One region of the Pseudoalteromonas sp. JC28 genome, then DNA from elsewhere that is predicted to be linked to it. Evidence: riboswitches for the same ligand, from Rfam matches in the RefSeq annotation. Region 1 holds a riboswitch; the other holds the start of a gene.
The links. A riboswitch is a leader RNA that binds a small molecule or an ion and turns the genes downstream of it on or off. The one in region 1 is predicted to bind cobalamin.
Positions count from the first base shown of each region.

Region 1 (5,131 bases):
CCAGAGGATAACTGGGAAGGTTACACGGGATTCATTCATAACGTACTTTATGAAAACTACTTGAAAGATCATGAAGCACCGGAAGATTGTGAGTTCTACATGTGTGGTCCTCCAATGATGAACGCGGCAGTTATTAACATGCTTAAAGACTTAGGTGTTGAAGACGAAAACATCCTACTTGATGACTTCGGTGGTTAATTAGGTTTCGGTCTAACAATGAACTTAAGTTAGAATATCAGCCCTCCAGCAAAATGCTTTGCTCGAGGGCTTTTTTATACCCGTTGGTACTAAACTCAGGAAGTTCTGATGCAAGCAAGTTACGCTTTTTTATCTCGATTTTTTATTATTTCGTTTTTATTCGTTTTTTTAACAGGGTGCCAAGACGCCAAACCTGAAGCCAAGGAGATCGTGCTGTCTGGTAAAACCATGGGCACGACTTACAACATCAAGGTATTCCCCGGTGAAAAGCCGCTCGAACAAGCGCAGTTGCACGAGGAGGTTGAGCAAGCATTAAAGGCTGTTAATCAATCTATGTCCACCTATATCCCAAATTCTGAGATTAACCAGTTTAACCGTTTAGCCGCAAATACCGTTATGCCTATCAGTGAAGACTTTCGCTTGGTAGTTGCTGAATCTATCCGCCTTGGAAAGTCGACCAAAACGCTTGATGTTACGATGGGACCGCTTATCGATTTGTGGGGATTTGGTCCTGACAAAAGACCAACAATGCGTCCGTCACAGGTCGAGTTAGACGATATGCGCACTCGTATCGGTGTTGATAAGCTTATTTTAAATGACCGTGGTCTTGCGAAAACAGTTACGGGGCTGGAATTATCATTTTCTGCAACCGCTAAAGGCTATGGCATAGATAAGGTGGCTGAGGTGATTGAGAGTCATGATATTCATGACTATATGGTAGAAATCGGTGGCGAGCTTCGCGTTTCTGGCAAGAAGCCGGATGGAGAGTGGCGTATTGCTATCGAGAAACCCGATGCGCCTGTTGGTCAACGCCAAATTCATCGCGTGATAGAGCCTGGCAAAAATGGCATTGCAACTTCAGGTGACTACCGTATTTTTTATGAAATGGATGGTGAAACCTTTACACACCTTATTGACCCAACAACGGGTCGCCCAGTTAAACATGAGCTGGTGTCGGTAACGGTACTACATCCATCTGCGATGACGGCTGATGGCCTAGCGACAGCATTGACTGTGATGGGCACGGAGCGTGCAAAGGCGTATGCCACTGAGCATCAACTCCCCGTGTATTTGATGTATAAAAGTCCTGAAGGGATCAAGAGTTACGCGAGTGAAGCATTTCAGCCGTACTTGAATTAAGCTGTACAACACCCCATAATTTAATTGTGAGTGACGCCATGAAAGCGTATAATTTGCGCGTCGTCACTCAATTCAATGTAGCAATAAAAGGGGCTAGATAATGTCTTTATTCCTCCTTACTTTCGGTTTACTTATGCTTATCGCTGTTGCGATGGCAGTAGGCGTTATCGTACAAAAGAAATCCATGGCCAGTAGTTGTGGTGGTTTGGGCTCAATGGGCATTGACAAAATTTGTGATTGCGACGATCCATGCGACAAACGCAAAAAGCGGTTAGCAAAAGAAGAGATGTGGAAAGAAAACCAGATCCTATAACCGTAGAATGATATTAATTGAAAACGCAAGCTTAGCTTGCGTTTTTGCTTTTTGGGTAACAAACCTCAGGTTAAGTAAAAATGCAGCGGCAGCTATATTTTGTTCGTCATGGTGAAACGACCCTATCAGGCCATTTACTTGGAGTGACAGATCCCGAACTCAGTAGTACTGGTGCTCAGCAATTGCTGCAATCGTTAACGAGCCTAAGTGGCCTGCAGGGTATTATTAGCTCTCCAAGGAAGCGCTGCCTGAATACAGCCACAGCCTTTGCAAAGCAGTATCAACTCCCCGTTGAGGTGGAGCCAAATCTCGCCGAATTTGATTTTGGATTATGGGATGGACAACCTTATGATACGCTTTGGCGAGAAACCCAATTTCCAAGTATTGGTGACTTTTGGCAAAACCCTTGGCTGCACACGCCTCCTGAGGGCGAGTCTATGTATGATTTTCATCATCGGGTCGCCACGTGGTGGCACAGTATTTTGGCGTCGCCAAGTAAAGAGTGTACCGCCGTCGTAGCGCATGCAGGAGTAATAAAAGCGCTTGTAGCACTTATTCTTGACCTATCGCCTGAGCTTACTGCATACCAATCGAAGATAGATATTCCTTATGCGGGTATAGTAAAAGTTGAGGTGTTTTACGACAGCAGCCAAACTGCTTGGCCAAAAGTTGTATTTTAGACGTCTAGACTTCATAATATTGCAAATTTCGTGATAGGCAGATATTGGGAATGAGGTGTGAGTCCTCAACTGTCCCCGCAACTGTAAGTGTATGAGTGTTACCTCTTGCATAAGTCAGATACCAAGGCCTATCTATATACTTAAGCGGGCAGACTTAAGTCAAAGTTGTCGCTTGTCTATAAGCTACTACTTTGCCGTGCCCAATCAGAGGTGCTATGGCAGTCACTCCACAGTTTCAAGTCGATAAACTTAGCGTGCAGCTTGGTGGTAAAGCCATCTTAAAGGCACTCAGCTTTGCTATTAATTCGGGTGATTTTATTGGTTTGCTCGGACCGAATGGTGCTGGAAAGTCTACTTTGCTGCGCACTTTATATCAATACACCGCGCCAAGTTCTGGGTCGCTACTTTTCAATGGTAAGCCGCTAGCTAGTTATGGACGTAAAGCCTACGCGAGACATGTTGCTGTGGTGCTACAAGAGATCCCCGCTGAGTTTACTCTGCCATTATTTGATATGGTATTGATGGGGCTAACACCGAACAAATCACTGCTCGCGACAACGACGGCTGCTGAAAAACAGGCAATCTTACATGCCATTGAGCAGGTTGGATTGAGCCATAAATTAGAGCAATGTTTTAGCTCCTTGTCTGGTGGGGAGAAGCAAAGGGCAATGATCGCACGTGCCATGGTGCAAGCGCCTCAAGTATTGATAATGGATGAGCCCACCAGCCACTTGGACATTAAATATCAAATCCAAATTATGGAGCTGGCCAAACAGCTTGGTGTTACTATTATTGCGTCTTTTCACGACTTAAATTTGGCTAGCGCCTTGTGCGATCGCTTATTAGTATTAAATAACGGTGAGCTTGTTGCAGATGGGTTGCCACTTGAAGTCATTAACGAAACCCTATTAAGCCAAGTTTTTGGGGTATGCGCAGAGGTTTCTACTGTCCGTCATCCGCCAAATAACAGTGAGATCCCACATATACGCTTTCATTACGGGTATCAATTATGATTGCCGCAAAGCGGATCGCGTTGATATCGATACTGCTATTGGCCTTGTGCTGTTTTAGCATGCTGATGGCACTTAAGATCGGTGCGATTGATTTATCTTGGCATACGGTTATACAAGCGATTATTAATTTCGATCCCAGCGTACTTCAACAACGGGTGGTAGTTGAGCTTCGTCTGCCACGGACGTTACTGGCGATGAGTGCGGGAGCAGGACTGGCGATAGCGGGTCTTATTTTACAAACCGTGACGCGTAACCCTCTAGCTGATCCTTATTTATTTGGTATTTCTTCAGGTGCTTCATTCGGTGTGGTGGTGCTTATCGCGCTATTTGGTGCACAGTCTAGCCTAATGATGTCTGGGGCTGCATTTGTCGGAAGTTTGCTGTCTATCTTGCTGCTTTTATTTGTGGCAAAACGCAATGCACTACAGCAGGTAGAAACTATGCTCTTGGCGGGCGTCGCACTTTCTTTTCTGTTCAGTGCCTTTACTAGCTTGTTGCTCTATTGGAGTGACCCTCAAGCCATCAGTGCAATCTTGTTTTGGAATCTAGGCTCGTTTGCAAGGGCGAGCTGGCAATGGCTATGGCTTCCATGTTTGGTCGTGTTGCTGAGTTTTATCACGCTTTTAGTGATGCGTCGGCCGCTCAACGCCTTGTTACTCGGAGATGAGAGCGCCACCACGCTTGGCGTGAATGTAGGACGAGTGCGAATAGGTATGTTGTTATTGAGCTCCTTACTCACCGCAGTACTTGTGGCTGCGTGCGGCGGAGTCGGATTTGTAGGCTTGATGATCCCGCATATCGTACGCTTTTTTATCTCGCAAGCAAAGGTCATTGGGCTTGTGGCCACCGCGCTTTGCGGTTCGCTTTTGATGCTATGGGTGGATGTATTGTCGCGCACGCTTATCGATAATCAGGAACTTCCTGTGGGTGTGATCACCGCCGCCATTGGCAGCGTGTTCTTCTTAGCATTGCTTATTTTCAAAAATCGCCGCTCTGGAGGCGTCGGAGTTACCCATGGTTAAACCGTTAGATACTCGCTTAAACACGCTTATTCAACAGCGCATCGACTTAAAAACCAAACCGCTAGGTGCGCTAGGTAAGCTTGAAGCTTTGGCTGTGCAGCTAGTACAGATCTTCTCACAAGGGCAGACGCAATTAGACATAGAGCAGTTAGCAATAACACGCCCTGCAATGTTTGTTTTTGCGGGCGACCATGGTATTGCAAGCCAAGGGGTTTCTATTGCGCCAAGCGAAGTAACTGGGCAAATGGTTGCAAACTTTGTGCAGGGGGGGGCCGCGATCAATGTCTTTTGTCGGCAACTTGGTTGGCAGTTAACCGTAGTAGACTGTGGCACATTAGTGCCATGCGAGCCTGCGCCGAATTTGCGCTCGCAGCGACTTGGCGATATTACTCATGCCTTCCATAAACAACCCGCGATGAGCGAAATGCAGCTCAAGCAAGGACTTGAATATGGAGAGCAAGTGGTGATGCCCGCTATTGAAGTGGGTAGCAACGTGATTGCTTTTGGTGAGATGGGGATTGGCAATACCAGTTCTGCAGCTGCAATTTTAGCGGCGCTCAGCGGGGCGAGTGTGGAATTATGTGTGGGGCGCGGTACAGGCGTTGACGATGAAACGCTTTGCAAAAAACGGGCACTTATCAAACAGGCTCTAGAATATCATCAAGATAAGCTTGCGACACCAGAACAAATTTTGCAGCGCCTGGGTGGCTTTGAAATTGTGCAAATGGTTGGTGCCATGCTGGCGGTTGCTCGGGCACAAAAAGT
Region 1 covers NZ_QOKX01000004.1:339,529-344,659, forward strand. The annotation lists gene nqrF (NADH:ubiquinone reductase (Na(+)-transporting) subunit F) at 1-198, shown strand, start outside; gene DS891_RS11325 (FAD:protein FMN transferase) at 307-1,338, shown strand; gene nqrM ((Na+)-NQR maturation NqrM) at 1,439-1,651, shown strand; gene DS891_RS11335 (histidine phosphatase family protein) at 1,732-2,331, shown strand; cobalamin riboswitch at 2,322-2,477, shown strand; gene DS891_RS11340 (ABC transporter ATP-binding protein) at 2,547-3,344, shown strand; gene DS891_RS11345 (iron ABC transporter permease) at 3,341-4,366, shown strand; gene cobT (nicotinate-nucleotide--dimethylbenzimidazole phosphoribosyltransferase) at 4,359-5,131, shown strand, end outside.

Region 2 (5,131 bases), on a different contig from region 1:
TAGAACAAAATAACTGACCGCACCGGCTAAATCAGCGAAAAAATCAGCGGTAGATGCTTGGCGATACGGTAATGAATGTTGCATCCACTCAATTCCTGCACCATACAAGGACAGCAGTACTATGTGTGTCCATACTTTCACTTTAAAAGCATGGTGAGAGATAAACGCAAGCACAAAAAATACACCAAAATGCGCCACTTTATCGATATTTGGGAACAGCTTTGGAGACAAGCTAATTTCCTTTGCGAATAGCACCGTACATATAATTAAAGAGATAATCAAAAGAGCTTTATAAACGCGCCGTGTCACAATACATCCTACTTCTGTATGACTAAGCGAGCAGTATACCATCGAAAACTGTCCATTGGGTGAACATCCTAATACGCTGTTTAAAAACTTAAAGTAACTCAAATTAAGCATAAACTGCTATAATCGAGCCAAAATGACTTTAGGAGAGAAGCATGCCTTCATTTGATATTGTATCTGAAATTGATATGACAGAAGCAAAAAATACTGTAGACAACGCGGTTCGCGAGCTTGATACGCGGTTTGATTTTCGTGGCGTAGATGCATCAATCGAGCTTAACGGTGAAATGATCAACCTTAAAGCGGAAGCAGAACAGCAAGTTATGCAGTTGTTCGATATGTTAGTGGGTAAAGCGGCAAAGCGTGGCCTTGATGTGGCAAGCTTTGAGCTAAAAGACATTGAACGTTCAGGCAAATACGTATCGCGCAAGGTGGCGTTAAAACAAGGCATCGACAAAGAGATGGCGAAAAAACTGGTTAAGCTTATTAAAGACTCAAAAGTTAAAGTTCAAGCATCAATTCAAGGCGATACGGTGCGTGTAACGGGTAAAAAGCGTGACGATTTGCAAGAAACGATGCAATTGATTCGTACCGGTGAGCTTGGCCAACCATTTCAATTCAAAAACTTCCGCGACTAATTACGCTTTACTCCATTCCAAAAGTGCATAGATTGCACTTTTGGATTTCTAGACGTCCATTGACAATCATTCCGAAACCCAAGACAATAGCCTCGCATTTTCAAGGTGCTGTACACAACCTAGTGTGGTTGCTAAGTGTATAGATAATCGGGAAACTGGTGCGAACACAAGGGAACATCTAATTGCGTGAATCAATAATAAATTGAGTAAGACAGTTTATTACACGTGATTAGCTTGGATCGGTTCTATGCCAGCGCTGCCCCCGCAACGGTAGAGTGAACTGCTAATCTGCAGATTTACTGAGCCCGGAGACCGGCCTTGAAACAGTCACTTTGTGTTCTTGTACGGTGGGTACAAGTTAGGGGAAACCATGTTAAATAAAACTGCTCTAAGCGCGGCGATAGCGACGGCGCTCTCTTTTTCAGCATTTGCGGATCAAAATGTTGAACATATCACTGTTACTGCCAATAAATTTGAACAATCTCTAGAAAGCGCACTGTCTGCCATTACGGTTATAGGTCGCGCTGAAATTGAAAAAAGCAATGTTCAAGATGTCGTATCGCTACTCGATAATGTCGCTGGTATTCAAGCTGTTAGAAACGGTGGCTTTGGCCAAAGCGTGAGTTTATTCCTACGCGGTAATGACGCTAAGCATACGCTAGTGTTAATCGATGGGGTTCGAGTGACGGATGCAAACTCCGGTGACAATTCGCTCACTAATTTACCACTTAATAGCATCGAAAGAATTGAGATCATTCGTGGTGCCAAAGCTGCGATTTATGGTTCAGATGCCATTGCTGGCGTGATTAACATTATTAGTCGCGAAGGGAATAACAATACTATCGCGTTTACGACTGGGAGTAACAATTACTCCAAGACCGAAGCGACGGTAAATTACAAAAAAGACAAGTTTAGTATTGCAGCTAATGCGGGTTACACTCATACCGATGGCTATGATGTGATTGAGAAAGACCCTGAAGCTGCAATCACAAAAAACCATGACCGTGATGGATATTATAACGGTAATGCCGGTTTAAATGTGCAGTATGGTGATGAAGAAAGTGGCATTTTTAGCTTACGTTCACAGTACAGTGAAGGTGAGGGGGAGTATGACTCTTTTGGTAGTGATGCTTACCGTTTCCATAACTACACCAATAAGTTGGCGTGGAAAAGACGTACTGATAAGTTTAGCCAAAGTGCGTCATACAGCTTAGGTAAGGAACAAAATGTTCAAATCGGTAATAGTGCTGACGATAACGCTTATGTCACCAAACGCAGCCAATTTGAATATCAGTCGCAATATAGTTTAACTGAAGCTTTGATCTTCACGGGTAACTTTACCTTTCTAAATGAAGATGTTGGTGATTCTACCGCCTCTTTTTCAGAGCCTGAGCGTGATAATTTATCTTTAGCACTCGGTGGGTTTTACAACGATGAAAATTGGCTGGCAGAGGTTGTACTGAGAACGGATGATTATGATTTTCATGGTCGTGCAAACACCTACACGGTTGCTGTCGGCAAGCAACTCATGGATGGCCTAAGTGTTAAGTTGAATCATGGTACTGCCTTTAGAGCACCTTCTTTATCACAGGCGTTTGTGATTGATAGTCCTTACTATTTACCTAACCCAAATATTAAGCCAGAAGAAGCTACTAATAACGAAATTATTGTTACATGGAGCGGCGAGAACTTCCGTGTGGAAGCTGCGGTATACGATAACCGTATTACCGATAAAATCGTTTATCAGCAAAATGATAAATGGAAATACATCCCTTACAATGTTCAGCGCGCTGACTTTGAAGGTGCTGATCTTTCTGTTGAAATTGAAGACAACTTTGGTATCGAGCATACGGTAAATGTGAGCTATGTGAGTGCTAAAGACGCAGATACCGATAAGCAATTACAGCGCAGAGCGAGACGCACCTTAACTTATTCAGTCAGTAAAGAGTGGGAAAATGTCGACGCAACACTGACCTTAGTCCATAGAGGTAATCGCGACGATAAAGTATGGGGAGCTGAAGGTGCATATACAGTGACTTTACCGTCATATACGCTGTTTAACTTAGCTGCTAACTATACGTTTTTCGACGGATTCAAGTTAAATGGCCGTATTGAAAACTTAACCGATAAGCGTTATTTCAATGCCACAGCGGGCGAAGCAAAAGATGGCTCTTTACTGGGCTATAAGCCACTAGGTAGACAAGCCTACGTTGGTGTGAGCTACAGCTTCTAATACGTTAAAAGCTTTTCAATACCCAGAGTGATCCATCGTGAGTAATGGATCACTTTTCTTATTTATCATTTAGTTGCATTACATTTGTAACTGGTGTTCTGCCTTATGTGTGGTTGATAATAGATTTGATTTGTATTATTACTACCTTAAGGAAAAGAACATGAAGTCACTATTATTTGGGTTACTCACGCTTGGGATTGTCACATCAGCGCAAGCTTCGCTACCTGAAAACCAGCTTGAACCTCAATTTTCAACACAATCAATGGCGGGCGATTTCGCTTGGTTTAACGCGCCATCGCAAACCTGTAGTCGGATCCGCAGCATGATGTACTATCGTCACCCCGGCAACGATCACCTAACGCCTATATCTGTGCCTGTGATTTATACCGGTGGCGAGTGTTGGTCTACTGGCAGGACAACATCTAGCCAAGGTCCAAAGGAAATGTATACGCAGGTTTCAGATATTATTCATCAGCAATTTTCGAATGTGGAACATAACTACAAAGAGTTGACGACCGATATCGTCAACAATATTGCCGCACAATCTAGTTCAAATAAAGTGAGCCACACGACTAGCCTCTACGGCACTATGCATATGAAAATCGCAGGTAGAGTTGATGCGCAAAATAAAGTACCGGTGTTGATCGATGGTTTCGATTTGAAGTCTTACGCTAAGTTCCGTAAGAAGCAGCTTGGGATGAATATTTATATCCATGTCTATATTAACAACGAAAATGTCACCATCAAAGGTAAGTATGATGTACGTACCCAGCAGCTTGAGTTAGATCCTTTAATTTCTAGCTTTAAGCCTGTGGTGACGACAAAAGTAGAGCTGCCGTGGATCCTCGATTTGATAGATACCTTGACTCCGGGGATTTTTGACAAGCTTTATACTGAATTTAGCCGTATTGTGATTGATGTGTTTGAATTCTTAGGTGTGGATATGAGCGAAGATATTCCGCAGGTCATTAAACACAATGCCCAGTTAATCAATTCAGGTGTTGTTCCGCTTAAAGGCTTAGATACCTTAAGACCTGGTGATACTGCGAATTTAGAAATGGAAGTAACGCGTGGGCATTTGCGGATTAAAGATGGCCGCACTAGTTTTTATGTATTTGCTATACCTATGTTGCCGTAAGGCGTAAGCCGAACGCAATCTATTGCGTTCGGCACACAAGTTTAGTGCTTTAAATTTGCCGCAAAATAGCTTTCAAATTTTGCAATTTTAGGGGCAATCATCACACTGCAATAGCCTTGGTTTGGGTTTTCAGTGTAATAATCTTGGTGATAGTGCTCAGCAGGATAAAATTCAGGCGCTGGGCTAACTTCAGTCACTATTTTTTCACTTAACTGGCTTTGAAGCTGCGCAATACAATCTTGAGTTTGCTGCTGTTGCTGCTGGTCATGATAAAACACCACACTACGGTACTGAGTACCAATGTCGTTGCCTTGGCGGTTCAACTGCGTTGGATCATGCAGAGTAAAAAACATATTAAGCAAAGTATCAAAGCTGACAATATCGGCATCAAATTGCAGTTGGACTACCTCAGCATGGCCACTGTCTCCCCGACATATCATTTGATAGGTGGGATTATCTGTGTGGCCACCTGCGTAACCTGATTGCACTGACTCAACGCCATTGACGCGGCGAAATGCCGCATCAATACACCAAAAACAACCACCACCAAAAGTTGCTGTTTGTAAAGTTGCCATTATACCTCCTGCTCAGGATGTTGTTGCGACTGCTCCTCAAGACGTTTTGTCGTCTCTTCTGGAGATTGCGTCTTCTTAGCTAGTAAAGTATAGGCGGTTGGGATAACAAACAAGGTTAAAATGGTGGCAACACTGACACCTGCAAAAATCACGACACCGATCACCATGCGGCTTTCGAATCCTGGGCCTGTTGCAAACACAAGCGGGATGGAGCTCATCACGGTTGTTAGCGAGGTCATGA
Region 2 covers NZ_QOKX01000008.1:181,304-186,434, forward strand. The annotation lists gene DS891_RS18590 (VanZ family protein) at 1-309, opposite strand, end outside; gene DS891_RS18595 (YajQ family cyclic di-GMP-binding protein) at 462-944, shown strand; cobalamin riboswitch at 1,034-1,280, shown strand; gene DS891_RS18600 (TonB-dependent receptor) at 1,315-3,177, shown strand; gene DS891_RS18605 (hypothetical protein) at 3,338-4,315, shown strand; gene msrA (peptide-methionine (S)-S-oxide reductase MsrA) at 4,357-4,893, opposite strand; gene DS891_RS18615 (efflux RND transporter permease subunit) at 4,890-5,131, opposite strand, start outside.
Region 2: it holds a riboswitch for cobalamin, as region 1 does, so the genes downstream of both, DS891_RS18600 (TonB-dependent receptor) here and DS891_RS11340 (ABC transporter ATP-binding protein) in region 1, are expected to answer to the same signal.